One region of the Vibrio mytili genome, then DNA from elsewhere that is predicted to be linked to it. Evidence: riboswitches for the same ligand, from Rfam matches in the RefSeq annotation. Region 1 holds a riboswitch; the other holds the start of a gene.
The links. A riboswitch is a leader RNA that binds a small molecule or an ion and turns the genes downstream of it on or off. The one in region 1 is predicted to bind thiamine pyrophosphate.
Positions count from the first base shown of each region.

Region 2: linked by a shared signal. The riboswitch ahead of thiC (phosphomethylpyrimidine synthase ThiC) and the one ahead of thiD (bifunctional hydroxymethylpyrimidine kinase/phosphomethylpyrimidine kinase) in region 1 are both predicted to bind thiamine pyrophosphate.

Region 1 is NZ_CP110482.1:1,340,139-1,347,134, reverse strand. Features, by position in the region: gene thiM (hydroxyethylthiazole kinase) at 1-458, opposite strand, end outside; gene tenA (thiaminase II) at 471-1,139, opposite strand; gene ONE56_RS19535 (ABC transporter substrate-binding protein) at 1,158-2,108, opposite strand; gene ONE56_RS19530 (ABC transporter permease) at 2,146-2,946, opposite strand; gene ONE56_RS19525 (ABC transporter ATP-binding protein) at 2,939-3,691, opposite strand; gene thiD (bifunctional hydroxymethylpyrimidine kinase/phosphomethylpyrimidine kinase) at 3,681-4,553, opposite strand; TPP riboswitch at 4,653-4,762, opposite strand; gene ONE56_RS19515 (TldD/PmbA family protein) at 5,066-6,451, shown strand; gene ONE56_RS19510 (TldD/PmbA family protein) at 6,451-6,996, shown strand, end outside.
Region 2 is NZ_CP110481.1:2,885,330-2,892,325, forward strand. Features, by position in the region: gene ONE56_RS13330 (HesA/MoeB/ThiF family protein) at 1-654, opposite strand, end outside; gene ONE56_RS13335 (thiamine phosphate synthase) at 641-2,056, opposite strand; gene thiC (phosphomethylpyrimidine synthase ThiC) at 2,056-3,996, opposite strand; TPP riboswitch at 4,156-4,254, opposite strand; gene crcB (fluoride efflux transporter CrcB) at 4,315-4,698, opposite strand; tRNA gene ONE56_RS13350 (tRNA-Trp) at 4,987-5,063, opposite strand; tRNA gene ONE56_RS13355 (tRNA-Asp) at 5,122-5,198, opposite strand; rRNA gene rrf (5S ribosomal RNA) at 5,292-5,407, opposite strand; rRNA gene ONE56_RS13365 (23S ribosomal RNA) at 5,527-6,996, opposite strand, start outside.

The DNA.
Region 1 (6,996 bases):
GCCGCACCTAAAGCAGCATCGCTGCTATCCAGAGAATCGACCCCTTTGCTCTGAGCCCGCTCGCCAGCTAGAGCAATGATTTCTGACGCGTTACCACGAATGATAAGTTTGTCTGCAAGACGCGCAATCTGGCGGGACGTTTCTGTTCTCAGTGTGCTTGCGCCGCAGCCTACAGGATCGAGGACGACGACTTTACCATTGGCATTGGCTTGCTCTACCGCAAAGATCATACGAGGTGTCCACTCGCTGTCGAGTGTGCCAATGTTGATCACCAGCGCGCCAGAAAATGACATCATTTCGGCCATCTCTTGTTTGGAGTGCGCCATGATTGGAGAGGCACCGATTGCCAGCAGAGCGTTCGCCGTGTTGTTCATTACAACGTAGTTCGTGATGTTCACAACCAATGGCTTTTGTTGACGTACAGCGGCTAATGCTTGAGTGATATTTTCAATTAACATGGGCGTCTCCAATTAATTTTGCTGAGCATTTAAGCCTTGTTGCCAGAAAGCGACTTCCATACGCGTTGCCGTTTTGAATACCTGAATTAGGTTCTGGCCGCGCTGGCTGTTGATGTCGATTTCAGCTAGTAGCTCGTTAAAGTGCGCCGCGCCCTCCGCAACACCTGACTGGAACTCTTCACCGCCATAGAGGGTGATCCAGCTAGCGTACGGGTTACCTTCAATAATGGTGTTTTCATCTTCCATCAACATTTTGCCAATAACCGCATAGCCGATAGAGCAAGGCGCTAATGCCGCATACAGGTCAACCAAATCACCCGTCATACCTGCATCTAGCACATAGCGTGTGTAGGCTACGGTGCCGAAATCTTCCGGTTCGTTTTCCAGATCGGATTCAGTCAAGCCCCATTGACCACAGTAAGTCACATGGTGAGCGATTTCTGAATCCAACAACGCATGAACGCTCGGCAGTGCGCGACGCATGTCATACAAAGTACGTGCTTTATAAATCGCTAATGCATAAGCGCGAGCGTATTGCTTGAGAAATAAAAAGTCCTGTTTCAAATAATGCAGAAAACAAGGTTGAGCAAGCGTGCCTTGCGCTAATTGCTGAACGAATAGGTGCTCTGTATATTCCTGCCAGTCTTGACGGCAAGCGTCGATCAAATCTTGGTATTTCATAATGGGATAACCTCAGAATTAGTCAAAGCTAGGCACGTAATCTTTCGCTTTTGGTAGCGTTTCGATGATTTTTTGTGAGTACATGAACTCGGCGTAATCGTCGTAACGTTTTAGATCAACTGCGGATGGGCGAAGCGCAAAACGAGTCAAGGTGTCATTCCAGGCTCGTTGGTTCAGTTCGTTGTTCAGCGTGTCTGGTGAGTAAGCAACAAACTCTTTCCAAGATGCTTTGGGATGGTTCACGATGTAAGTGGTGGCTTGCTCAAGCGCTTTGTTGAAGGCTTTGATGGCCTCTTTGTCGTATGTTTTTGCATTCGCGACAAACACAAGTTCGTCATATGCTGGCACGCCGTGTTCTTCTGGGAAGAAGGCTTTAGCTTGGTAGCCTTCTAACGCAAGTTGGTTAGTTTCGAAGTTACGTAGTCCACCCCAAATCGCATCCACTTTGCCTGATGCCAAAGATGAAGAAAGCGCCCAACCAACGTTGATGATTTGTACGTCAGAAAACTTTACATTTTCTTGCGCCAACATTGTGCCAATAGTCGCTTCTTCATTACCAGCGATAGCAATACCTATCTTCTTACCTTTTAGATCGGCAAGGCTGTCGTTCTTACCGTTGTCGAGTACCATCATGGTATTCAGTGGCGTTGCAATAAGTGTTGCGGAGCGAATCAGTGGTAGACCTGCTGCAACGTCAATCGTCAGGCTTGGCTGGTACGAAATTGCCATATCGACTTTGCCAGCAGCAACCAGCTTTGGGGGCGTACTTGGATCGGCAGGTTCTTGAATATTGACTTTTAAACCTTGCTCTTCAAAGTAACCTCGCTCTTGCGCGATGACAATAGGACCATGGTTAGGGTTCACGAACCAGTCCAACATCAAAGTCAGCTCTTTTTTGGCCGCCAGTACGTTAGTGGATACAATTGAAGCAAGCAGAGCTGCAGCGCTAATAAGTTTGTTTTTATTCACGGGTAATCTTCCTTTTGGTGATCTCTATTTGTTTTATCTATTTGCTTTCCCAAGGGATGGCTTTTTTCAATATTTTGTCAGTGGTGAAGTAGAGTGCGATGGACAGCACGGCGAGGATAAACAGTGCGGCAAACATCTCGTCGATGATCATGCGTGCGTTGGCTTGTAACATGAGATAACCCAAGCCTTCACTTGAACCGACCCACTCGCCGACGACCGCTCCAATTGGGGCGATAACGACTGCGACGCGAATGCCTGAAGCCAATGTTGGCAGTGCCGCGGGCAACTGAATGTGACGCAGCAGTTGCCATTTTGAAGCGCCCATCGTTTTAGCGAGATCTAGGTAGCCACTTGGGGTATTACGCAAACCGTCGTAACAACAAGTCGTAACAGGGAAAAAGATGATGATCGCTGCCATGACGACTTTTGATGCGATGCCGTAGCCAAGCCAAAGCATCAGAACGGGTGCAATGGCAAATACCGGAATCGCCTGGCTAGCAATCAGAATCGGTAGCAGCCAGCGTTTGAGTGGTTCGAACAGCAACATCTGTAGAGCAAACAACAACCCCATCGATAAGCCCAGAGTGAGCCCGAGCAAGATTTCTTTTGCCGTGACCCAAGTATGTGGGAGCAACACATCGTATCGCGACACCAATCTATCAAGTACTTCTATCGGGGCGGGTAAAATGAAGCTGGGCAGCTTGAATAGTATTACGGTCAATTGCCACAAACTTAAAATCACCGCAGTGCTGACCAATAACCGGGTTATAGGGTGTGTCACCCGTTCTTTTTTTCTGATGCGTGTGGAGACGCTCTGGTACTGAGTCATATCACTCATAATCTATCTCCAACTGCTCTAAGATCGTTTGCTGCAAAGTGGCGCACTCACCATCAATCGCGCGAGGCGGTTGGGATTCCGGTACGACTAGATGCTGAGCGCGTGCTGGTGTTCCTTGCAGAACATAAAGTTGATTCGCCAAGCGTACGGCCTCTTGTGGATCATGCGTAATGAGTATGACGGTTTTTCCTTTCAGCATGGTGGCAGAAAGAGTTTGCAGTTTATGACGGGTGACGGCATCCAGTGCGGAGAAAGGCTCATCCATTAAGATCAGTGGTTTGTCTTGCATCAGCGTGCGAGCTAGGGCGACTCGTTGTCGCATTCCACCTGAAAGCTGGCTTGGTTTTGCGTTTGCGTAATTTCTCAAGCCAACCTGCTCAAGCAATGTCATCGCACGTTGCTTGTTACACTGGTGTTGAGCGTGAGAAAATCGTGCGCTTAAACAAACATTATCTAGTACATTGAGCCATGGTAAGAGCAAATCCTGTTGTGCCATATACGCGATACGACCATGCAGATCGAGTTTATCCGTTGTAATTATTTCTCCCTGCCATTTGATTTGATCTTCGAGTAAACCTGCCAAATAACGCAAAATAGTGGTTTTTCCACTGCCACTACGACCGAGTAATACCGTCCACCGTCCAGCAGGGACAGTCATATGCAGTCCTGACAGAGTGGGCGCTTTGTTGTCGTTGAACTGTAGACAAGCGTTAGTTATCTGAATACCAAAGGCATTAGGATTCATTATTACTTGTCTCCAGACTTGCTCTGACAAAAAAGTGATGAACTGGGCCGTGTCCTTTACCTACCGCCAGTTCATCAGCGTGAGCAATCGCGCGGGAAATATATTGCTTACCCAAACGCACTGCTTGGTGCAGGTCATTACCTTGCCCTAGGTAAGACGCAATGGCAGAAGAAAGGGTACAACCCGTCCCATGAGTGTTTTTGGTTAGCAGACGTTTTGCGCTGATCAATGTCGCAGAGTCTTGCGTGATAAGAAGATCGTTGCTGTTCTCATCTGTCTCTAAATGTCCCCCTTTCAGCAATATTGCTTTTGCGCCAAGCGCACGAAGATCCGTAATCATTTCATTCATTTCGGCTTCAGATTCTGGAACAGGTCTGCCCGTTAACGCCGCGCCTTCCGGAAGGTTTGGGGTGACGATGTCTGCGAGAGGAATGAGTACTTCTTTTAAAGTATTAATCGAGGAGTGTTCCAATAATAAATCACCGCTAGTGGCGACCATTACTGGGTCAATGACCAAATGCTTTGGTTGGTACTGCTTAATTTTGTTCGCGACGACTTTAATGATATCGGAGTCCGCCAACATACCGATTTTTACTGCCACGATATTAAGGTCGGTAAAGACGGCATCGAGTTGGCTTTCAACATGTTCTAACGGGATAGGAAAAATGGCGGAAACGCCTAGGGTATTCTGTGAAGTGATGGCGGTAATGACAGAGCAAGCAAAACTGCCTGTTGCTGACATGGCTTTGATATCAGCCTGTATCCCGGCACCGCCACCGCTGTCAGAGCCAGCAATAGTTAAGACAACAGGAATTATTGATGATGACGTAGTACGAGATTTGGGCTTGAATTGTTGTGTCATGGTCGCTCCTATAACAAGACATATAGGAACTGACTTTGACTGATATTGGGCAGATCGACATTGAGATCTACGGTCGCAAGCCCTGGAAGTTAGGCTAAAGGCAAAGTGTATATAGTTCCCTACGTCAGTGCTAACTGAATCAGGTTCAACGGGTCTCGAATTTCGATCTCAGCCAGCGCACAATGACGCGGGCCCCCCGACTATTTGGTAAAGATGATAACAGGACACTAACCTAAGCGGTATGCTTTTTTGTAAGATTTATGATTGAGTGTCCGATGATGAATGCTAAAGTAGCATGTAAATCCCGTGCTTAAACGGTTTTAATAGTGTAACCCACTGCTTTTTTAATGAAATTTAGAATAATTAATAATAGCCCGTAATCTGATTTGGCAAGGATTAGTACAAAAATAGGTTAATAGAATGTTAAAATAGCTTCCGTTGCCAATGTAATGTTACGTACTGCTAGTAACGTTATTTAGGAAGGCTAAACGATCATCTAGCAAGGAGACTTCATGCTTAATTCTGCAACAGCGAAGTCAGTGATCGATCATGCTCTATTTTTAGGGGCTGATTTCGCTGAGCTATTCGTTGAACATCATCAAACCAACACCGTCCAGATCGCCTCTGGTGAAGTGGATAAGGTGAACTCAGGTATCGACTTTGGTATCGGTATTCGCCTTTTCTTCGGCCATAAAGTGCTTTACGGCTATACCAACAGCACCAATGAGGCTGAACTAAAGCGGGTCACGTCATTGCTTGCGGCAAAAGATAAGCGAGAGCAAATTGCATCTGCAGGAGCTTTGAACTTGAATCGCTACCCCATTCAGCATGGCTGTGCTCTGCCACTGAGCAAAGATGCCAACCTGGATTCTAAAATTGCGTTTCTACTTAACGTTGACCAAGCGGCTCGTTCTGAAAGTGAGTACATCAGTCAGTTTATAGGCAGTGTGCTGCAACGAGAACAGCAAGTTTCTATTTTCAACTCTGAAGGCTTGAACGTTGAAGATACTCGTCACTATATTCGAGTGGCGGGGAATACGGTGGCTCAAAAGGGCAATGAGCAATCTTCCGGAATGGAAGGGCCTGGTGCGCTAGCCGGTTGGGAGTATAGCGAACAACTGGATGCTCAAGATCTAGGCCAAACTATCGCACGACAAGCGCTGGTTAAGCTTGGTGCAGATGTGTGTCCATCAGGTGAGATGCCTGTGGTGATTGGCAATGGCTTTGGCGGTGTCATCTTCCACGAAGCGTGTGGTCACTTACTCGAAACAACGTCGGTCGCGAAGAAAGCGTCGGTGTTCCATGACAAGATGGGCGAGATGATTGCGCATTCTGCCGTTAGTGCTGTCGATGATGGCACGATGACGAACGAATGGGGCTCAATCCACGTTGATGATGAAGGTTTGTCAACGCAGCGTACCCAACTGATCAAAGACGGTAAGCTAACTAGCTTTATGGTCGACAAAATGGGTGGCATGAAGACGGGGTACGAACCAACAGGTTCTGGTCGTCGTCAGAACTACAAGTTCGCACCAACCTCGCGCATGCGCAATACCTTTATCGAAGAAGGAGAGCATTCACTCGATGATATGCTTGTGGGAATCGAACGCGGTATTTACGCCAAAAAAATGGGTGGTGGCTCCGTTCAACCAGGGACCGGCGAATTTAACTTTGCTGTTCGTGAAGCGTATTTGATTGAAAACGGCAAAATTACCAAGCCTTTGAAAGCGGCGACACTGATCAGTACTGGACCTAAAGTACTGAAAGAAATCAGTATGGTCGGTAAGGACATGGCACTTGCTCCAGGTATGTGTGGTTCAGTGAGTGGCGCAGTACCTACAACAGTCGGTCAACCAACCCTTAAAGTAGACAATATTCTGGTAGGAGGTGGTAACTAATGAGCCAAGAAAAACAACTTCTTAATGCAGTTGATTACGTCCTGTCAGAAGCCAAACGCCAAGGTGCGGAAGCGGATGTGATTGTGAACCGTAACAGTAGCTTTTCGCTAAAAGCAAACCAAGGCAAGCTGGATGAGTACAAAGTTAGCTCAAGCCAAGTGCTGGGTGTTCGAGTCATTAAAGACGAGCGTGTCGCGACAAGTTATTCTGAATCACTAGAGCAACCAAGTTTAGATTTGATGCTCACAAACGCGCTGCAAAGTGCTCGCTTTTCTAAACAAGATGAACATCAAACTATCAGCTGTGTAAACAGCAAAATCACTACTGATATTGCAGAAATTGCGCAAGACGATACCACATCGGTCGATGAGAAAATTGAATTGTCTCTCGCGCTTGAACAAGGTGTTGTGGCTCTGCCTCACGCTTCAAGCTCACCATACAATGGTTATAGCGATGGTGAATCTCAGCTGATCATTGCGAATACTCAAGGTACTCTATGTCAGCATTTTGAACGCTCTTTCAACTGTTATGCTTATACGCTTTTC
Region 2 (6,996 bases), on a different replicon from region 1:
CAGTTTTTGAATTGCTGCTATCGCTTGGTAGTTGCCAAGTGTGCCCACCACCGGACCAACGACACCGCTCTCACTGCACTTTTGAGTTTGTGGTAATTCGTCAAACGGATACAAACAGCGGTAACAGGCTTTACTCTGTGCCTCTTGTTCACTCGGCGTTTGGTAATCAAAGACAGCAAATTGCCCTTGCCAACCAATTGCCGCCGCTGAGATTAGCGGCGTATTTTGATCGAAACAAACTTGGTTAATTAGCTGGCGCGTTGGCATGTTATCGGTGCAGTCCAACACCACATCCGCTAGCATCACCTCAAGCTGTAGCTGTGCTTTGTCTAATCGTTTATTGAGAGCACGAACTTGAACCATAGAATTAAGTTCATTGAGTTGCTTTACAGTCGCTTTTGTTTTCGCAACTTGGAGGTCTTGCTCACGATAAATGATCTGACGTTGTAGGTTACTGCTATCAACTTCATCATCATCAACCACAACCAATTTACCAACACCCGCTGATGCCAAGTACAAACTCGCTGCGCTTCCTAACCCACCACAACCGATGATCAGCACATGCGATTTACTCAAACGCTCTTGCCCACCTTCAGCAATTTCAGGCAGAGCGACTTGGCGTTGATAGCGAAGGAACTGCTTATCCGTGAGCATGCTCGCCTCTCTTGGTATGCGCCAATTCACTATTCAGATCAGTAAACGTTAGCTGTCTTTCCTTCATCAGTTGTGCAAAAAACTCGATAACGGACTGAGGTGATTCTGCCAAGGTAATAGCACGCACGACTGCCAAGCTAGAAACGCCCGTTTTCCAAACTTGGTCAGCATTAGATTGGTCAATACCACCGATCGCGACCGTCGGAAAGCCAAGCACGTCGCCACTAACGGCTTTGTCTTTTGAAGGACGGCAAGCCGACTCTTTGTTTCCGTAAGGAATGCTATCAATCAGCTTTTGATACAGAGCCAAGCGCATCAAACCTTGTGGTTTCGATAGCATCTGTTTTGTGGTGGTTGGGAAGATATGTCCTAGCGCGATGTAACTAGGATGAATCTGTACGATGCGCAGTAGCTCATAATAACCATGAGTAGAAAGACCAAGACGAATGCCCGCTTTAGTTAGCTGAGCCAAATTCGATTCTTCTATGTCTTCCTGCCCTAGGTGAACGCCATAAGCGCCATGTTTGATTGCCAACTGCCAATAGTCATTGATGAACACTTGCGCTTGGTACTGACGACCTAGCTCAATCGCTCGAATGATCTGTTGTTCTAAATCGACTTGTTGTGGGTTCTTGATTCGTAGCTGAATAGTGTTGATGCCTAAAGGCAGTAAACGCTCAATCCACGCAACATCATCAACTACCGGGTAAAGCCCTAAACTTTGCTTAGTTAGAGTTGGAAAGCTAACGCTCTCTCCTTGCGCTGACCAACCAACTTGAATACCTAGTCGTTTATCTTCCAGTACTGGTGTGGGGAAATCATCAAATTGGTCAGCCCACGGAGTAGTTTGCCCTCCGTCGAAGTTGTCATTCAACTGTGTTTCACGTGAAACATTCGCTTGTTGAGTTAGCATTCCTCGAGCAAGTGTTAACGCATCTTCGATAGGAAAATCGAGTACTGTCAGCGTTACTATCCAAGCAAGGTGATGTTCGGGGTCGAAGATTACGTTGAGTTTGGACTTAACGGAAAGCGCTCTCACTTCGTCGTTAATTGGGTGACGCCAGATATCAAGCTGAAGCACTTTCTCCTTTTCATCGGAAACTTGAGTATCAGCAATACCAATGTAAATCGCTTTCGACGGTTGCTTTGCGAACGCTTCTACCGATAAAGAAGAACGGTAATAAAGCACAAATGAACTCTCATGCTCAGAATTATGTCCATCAATAAGATCAGTCGTTATATGTGTGGTCTGTTGGTCGCGAACAAGCTGAATAGATTGAGTTGGGCTCACACCCAACTCAATGTCTTCGATGATAAAACCCTGTTCTTTCGCCAACAACAAACATTGCTTAACTAAACCTGTCAGTTCAATCAATGATGACGGAATAAGGATTTTGCTCATTAGTCACTTACCTCGGCATGTGCTGCTGGGTGGTATAACTCAGAACCTGACTCTCTAAATTCTTGCGATTTCTGACGCATCCCTTCGAGAGGATCATCCAGCATTTTGATCGAGATAGCTTGGTCCGCAGCAACTTGCTCAGTGTCTTTCGCGTACTCTCGAACCTCTTGCGAAATCTTCATCGAGCAGAACTTTGGTCCACACATCGAACAGAAGTGAGCAACTTTTCCCGACTCTTGAGGCAAGGTTTCGTCATGGAACGCGCGCGCGGTATCTGGGTCTAATGATAAGTTAAATTGGTCTTCCCAGCGGAATTCAAATCGAGCTTTAGATAGTGCATTATCACGAACCTGTGCACCTGGGTGCCCTTTTGCCAAATCAGCGGCATGCGCAGCCAACTTGTAAGTAATCATACCGGTTTTTACGTCTTCTTTGTTCGGTAACCCTAAATGCTCTTTCGGGGTCACATAACATAGCATTGCGCAGCCATACCACCCAATCATGGCAGCTCCGATACCTGAAGTAATGTGGTCGTAGCCAGGAGCGATGTCCGTAGTCAGTGGGCCTAGTGTGTAGAACGGCGCTTCATGGCAGTGCTCTAGTTGCTCTTCCATGTTCTCTTTGATCATGTGCATTGGAACATGACCGGGACCTTCGATAATGACCTGAACGTCGTATTCCCAAGCAACCTTGGTTAATTCTCCGAGAGTACGCAACTCAGCGAATTGAGCTTCATCGTTAGCATCAGCAACCGAACCAGGACGCAGACCATCGCCAAGAGAAAGTGCCACATCATACTTAGCGCAGATTTCACAGATCTCTCGGAAATGGGTGTATAGGAAGCTTTCTTGGTGATGCGCTAGACACCATTTCGCGATGATCGAACCGCCGCGAGAAACAATGCCAGTAACGCGTTTTGCTGTCATTGGTACATAGCGCAGTAGTAAGCCAGCATGGATAGTGAAGTAATCAACACCCTGCTCTGCTTGCTCAATCAGAGTATCGCGCATCACTTCCCAGTTAAGGTTTTCCGCCACACCATTCACTTTCTCAAGCGCTTGGTACATTGGTACGGTACCGATCGGAACCGGGCTGTTACGCAGAATCCACTCGCGAGTTTCGTGAATGTTACGTCCGGTAGAGAGGTCCATAACAGTATCGCCACCCCAGCGTGTCGCCCACACTAGCTTCTCAACTTCTTCCTCAATCGACGATGAAACTGATGAATTACCAATATTAGCGTTCACTTTGACAAGGAAATTACGACCAATGATCATTGGTTCAGATTCTGGGTGATTAATATTAGATGGGATAATGGCGCGGCCTTCTGCCACTTCCTTACGGACAAACTCGGCAGTAATGTCTTTTGGTAAGTTAGCACCAAAGCTTTGACCAGGATGTTGCAAGTTCAGCACGTCATCACGGTATTTGGCACGACCCATATTCTCACGCAGAGCGATATATTCCATTTCAGGGGTGATAATCCCTTTACGAGCATAGTGTAGCTGAGTGACACATTGACCCGCCTTCGCACGTCGAATGCGAGGCAGATTGCCGTAGCGCAGTTCGTCCAACGTATCATCTTCTAGTCTCTGTTTGGTATAAATAGAGCTAACGTCATCAAGAATTTCTGTATCTTTACGCTCCTCAATCCAACCATCTCTGAGCTTAGGTAGGCCGTTATAAAGGTCAATTACGTAATCTGGGTCAGTATATAGTCCCGAGGTATCATAAACGCGTACAGGCTCATTGGGTTCGAAAATAGGTGATTCTTTGGTACCACCAATAAGGCTATCAGCTAAAGAAATTTCACGCATAGGAACACGAATATCAGGACGTGAACCTTCGACATACACTTTGGTGGAATTTGGGTACGGTTGTACCGAGAGAGTATCAATAAACTGTTTTGCTTCCAGTCTCGCTTGCTTGCGACTCGACATAGCATTTTTCCTTGCTTGTTATTCTAGATAAAAAGTATTGGGATAAAAATGCTTGGCGGATAGATGCGACAAGAGGGGCCGAATTATGGACTGATAGAGAGACTATTCATCTATAACAACATTCGACGGTTTGATAGGTTAACCAGAATTACTCTGGTGTAAGTATCTTCTCCTGTTCCCTTCGCTGGTACTAACCAGATCAGGTTCAACGGATCCCGAATAAACGGTCTCAGCCTTATGGCACTCCGACAAGTGAATCTAGTATATAAAAACGGTCCGGCTAAACCAAGCAGAGCTGATTAAATTTTGACAAATTTACTAACTGCGCACTAATAGTTGGAAGCCGATCCAAGCTGCAGAAATACTTAATGTAACGTTCAACAGAACGTTTAAGCCCATTTTAAAAAATGCGCCTTGCTGCATGAGTAAAACATTATCCATAGAAAACGTTGAAAAGGTTGTTAATGCACCAAGAAAACCTAGTCCAATAATTTGTCGCCATGGATCAGTTGCTAATGCTTCATTTTCGAAAGCCGCGATCAATAGCCCCATAATAAAAGAGCCAATGACATTGACCATTAACGTCCCGTAAGGAAAACCACGCCCTAGAAGAAACACACACAGTTCAGAAATAAGATAACGTGAGCACGCACCAAACGCCCCCCCTACCGCGATAAAGCCTAAAATATAAAGTTGCCCCATAATCCCCCCAAATATTTATGGCGATATTGTAATCAAATTCTGAACAAGATCGATAATACAATCTTAGAATTCAACCTATAACCGTTCCTATAAAACAAAACATTTAAAAAGTTACAGGAGTCACTTTTAGGAGGGATAGATACAAAAAATCCCATTATTCCGATGAGAGTTGCTGCGTGATAGCAGAGTGGATAGATTCAACGGGCAGCCCATTCAGTTCCCAACATTACTTTGACTAAGCAAGAAACGCAAAAAAGCCCCAGTCTTTCGACTGAGGCTTTGATGTAATGGCAGGGGTGGAGAGATTCGAACTCCCAACACGCGGATTTGGAATCCGCTGCTCTGCCAATTGGAGCTACACCCCTAAAACTATCATATTTTAGATTTGACAAAACCTCGCATAAGCGAGGTTTTTCAAATAAGTGGCGGAGTGGACGGGACTCGAACCCGCGACCCCCGGCGTGACAGGCCGGTATTCTAACCAACTGAACTACCACTCCGCAGTGGTATTTTTTACTAAATAAAGTCTTATGGTTAGCTCGCTTTATTTAGTTTGCCTTTAGATTTTTCAAAATCTAAAAACAAGGAAGCAAGCCTGGCGATGTCCTACTCTCACATGGGGAAACCCCACACTACCATCGGCGCTACTTTGTTTCACTTCTGAGTTCGGAATGGAATCAGGTGGGTCCAAAACGCTATGGTCGCCAAGCAAATTCGGGTTAAACTCGCTGCTTAAGCAAGTTTAATAATCTGGAAAGCTGTTTTATTTCTCATTATCACACATTCAATGTTCTTTCATTGAGTCCATCAAAACCCCTTGGGTGTTGTATGGTTAAGCCTCACGGGCAATTAGTATCAGTTAGCTCAACGCCTCACAACGCTTACACACCTGACCTATCAACGTCGTAGTCTACGACAACCCTTTAGGATACTTAAAGTATCAGGGAGAACTCATCTCAAGGCTCGCTTCCCGCTTAGATGCTTTCAGCGGTTATCAATTCCGAACTTAGCTACCGGGCAATGCGTCTGGCGACACAACCCGAACACCAGAGGTTCGTCCACTCCGGTCCTCTCGTACTAGGAGCAGCCCCTTTCAATTCTCCAACGCCCACGGCAGATAGGGACCGAACTGTCTCACGACGTTCTAAACCCAGCTCGCGTACCACTTTAAATGGCGAACAGCCATACCCTTGGGACCGACTTCAGCCCCAGGATGTGATGAGCCGACATCGAGGTGCCAAACACCGCCGTCGATATGAACTCTTGGGCGGTATCAGCCTGTTATCCCCGGAGTACCTTTTATCCGTTGAGCGATGGCCCTTCCATTCAGAACCACCGGATCACTATGACCTGCTTTCGCACCTGCTCGAATTGTCATTCTCGCAGTCAAGCGGGCTTATGCCATTGCACTAACCTCACGATGTCCAACCGTGATTAGCCCACCTTCGTGCTCCTCCGTTACTCTTTGGGAGGAGACCGCCCCAGTCAAACTACCCACCAGGCACTGTCCTCATCCCCGATGAGGGGACCAAGTTAGAACATCAACACTACAAGGGTGGTATTTCAAGGTCGGCTCCACCAACACTGGCGTGCTGGTTTCAAAGCCTCCCACCTATCCTACACATGTAGGGTCAATGTTCAGTGCCAAGCTGTAGTAAAGGTTCACGGGGTCTTTCCGTCTAGCCGCGGGTACACTGCATCTTCACAGCGATTTCAATTTCACTGAGTCTCGGGTGGAGACAGCGTGGCCATCATTACGCCATTCGTGCAGGTCGGAACTTACCCGACAAGGAATTTCGCTACCTTAGGACCGTTATAGTTACGGCCGCCGTTTACCGGGGCTTCGATCAAGAGCTTCGACCGAAGTCTAACCCCATCAATTAACCTTCCGGCACCGGGCAGGCGTCACACCGTATACGTCATCTTACGATTTTGCACAGTGCTGTGTTTTTAATAAACAGTTGCAGCCACCTGGTATCTGCGACTCCTAGTAGCTCCATCCGCAAGGGACTTCACCGCCAGGAGCGTACCTTCTCCCGAAGTTACGGTACCATTTTGCCTAGTTCCTTCACCCGAGTTCTCTCAAGCGCCTTGGTATTCTCTACCCGACCACCTGTGTCGGTTTGGGGTACGATTCCAACTTATCTGAAGCTTAGAGGCTTTTCCTGGAAGCATGGCATCAATGACTTCACATCCGTAGATGCTCGACGTCGTGTCTCAGCCTTAGAAAGAGCCGGATTTACCTAACTCTTAAGCCTACGCACTTGAACCTGGACAACCGTCGCCAGGCCCACCTAG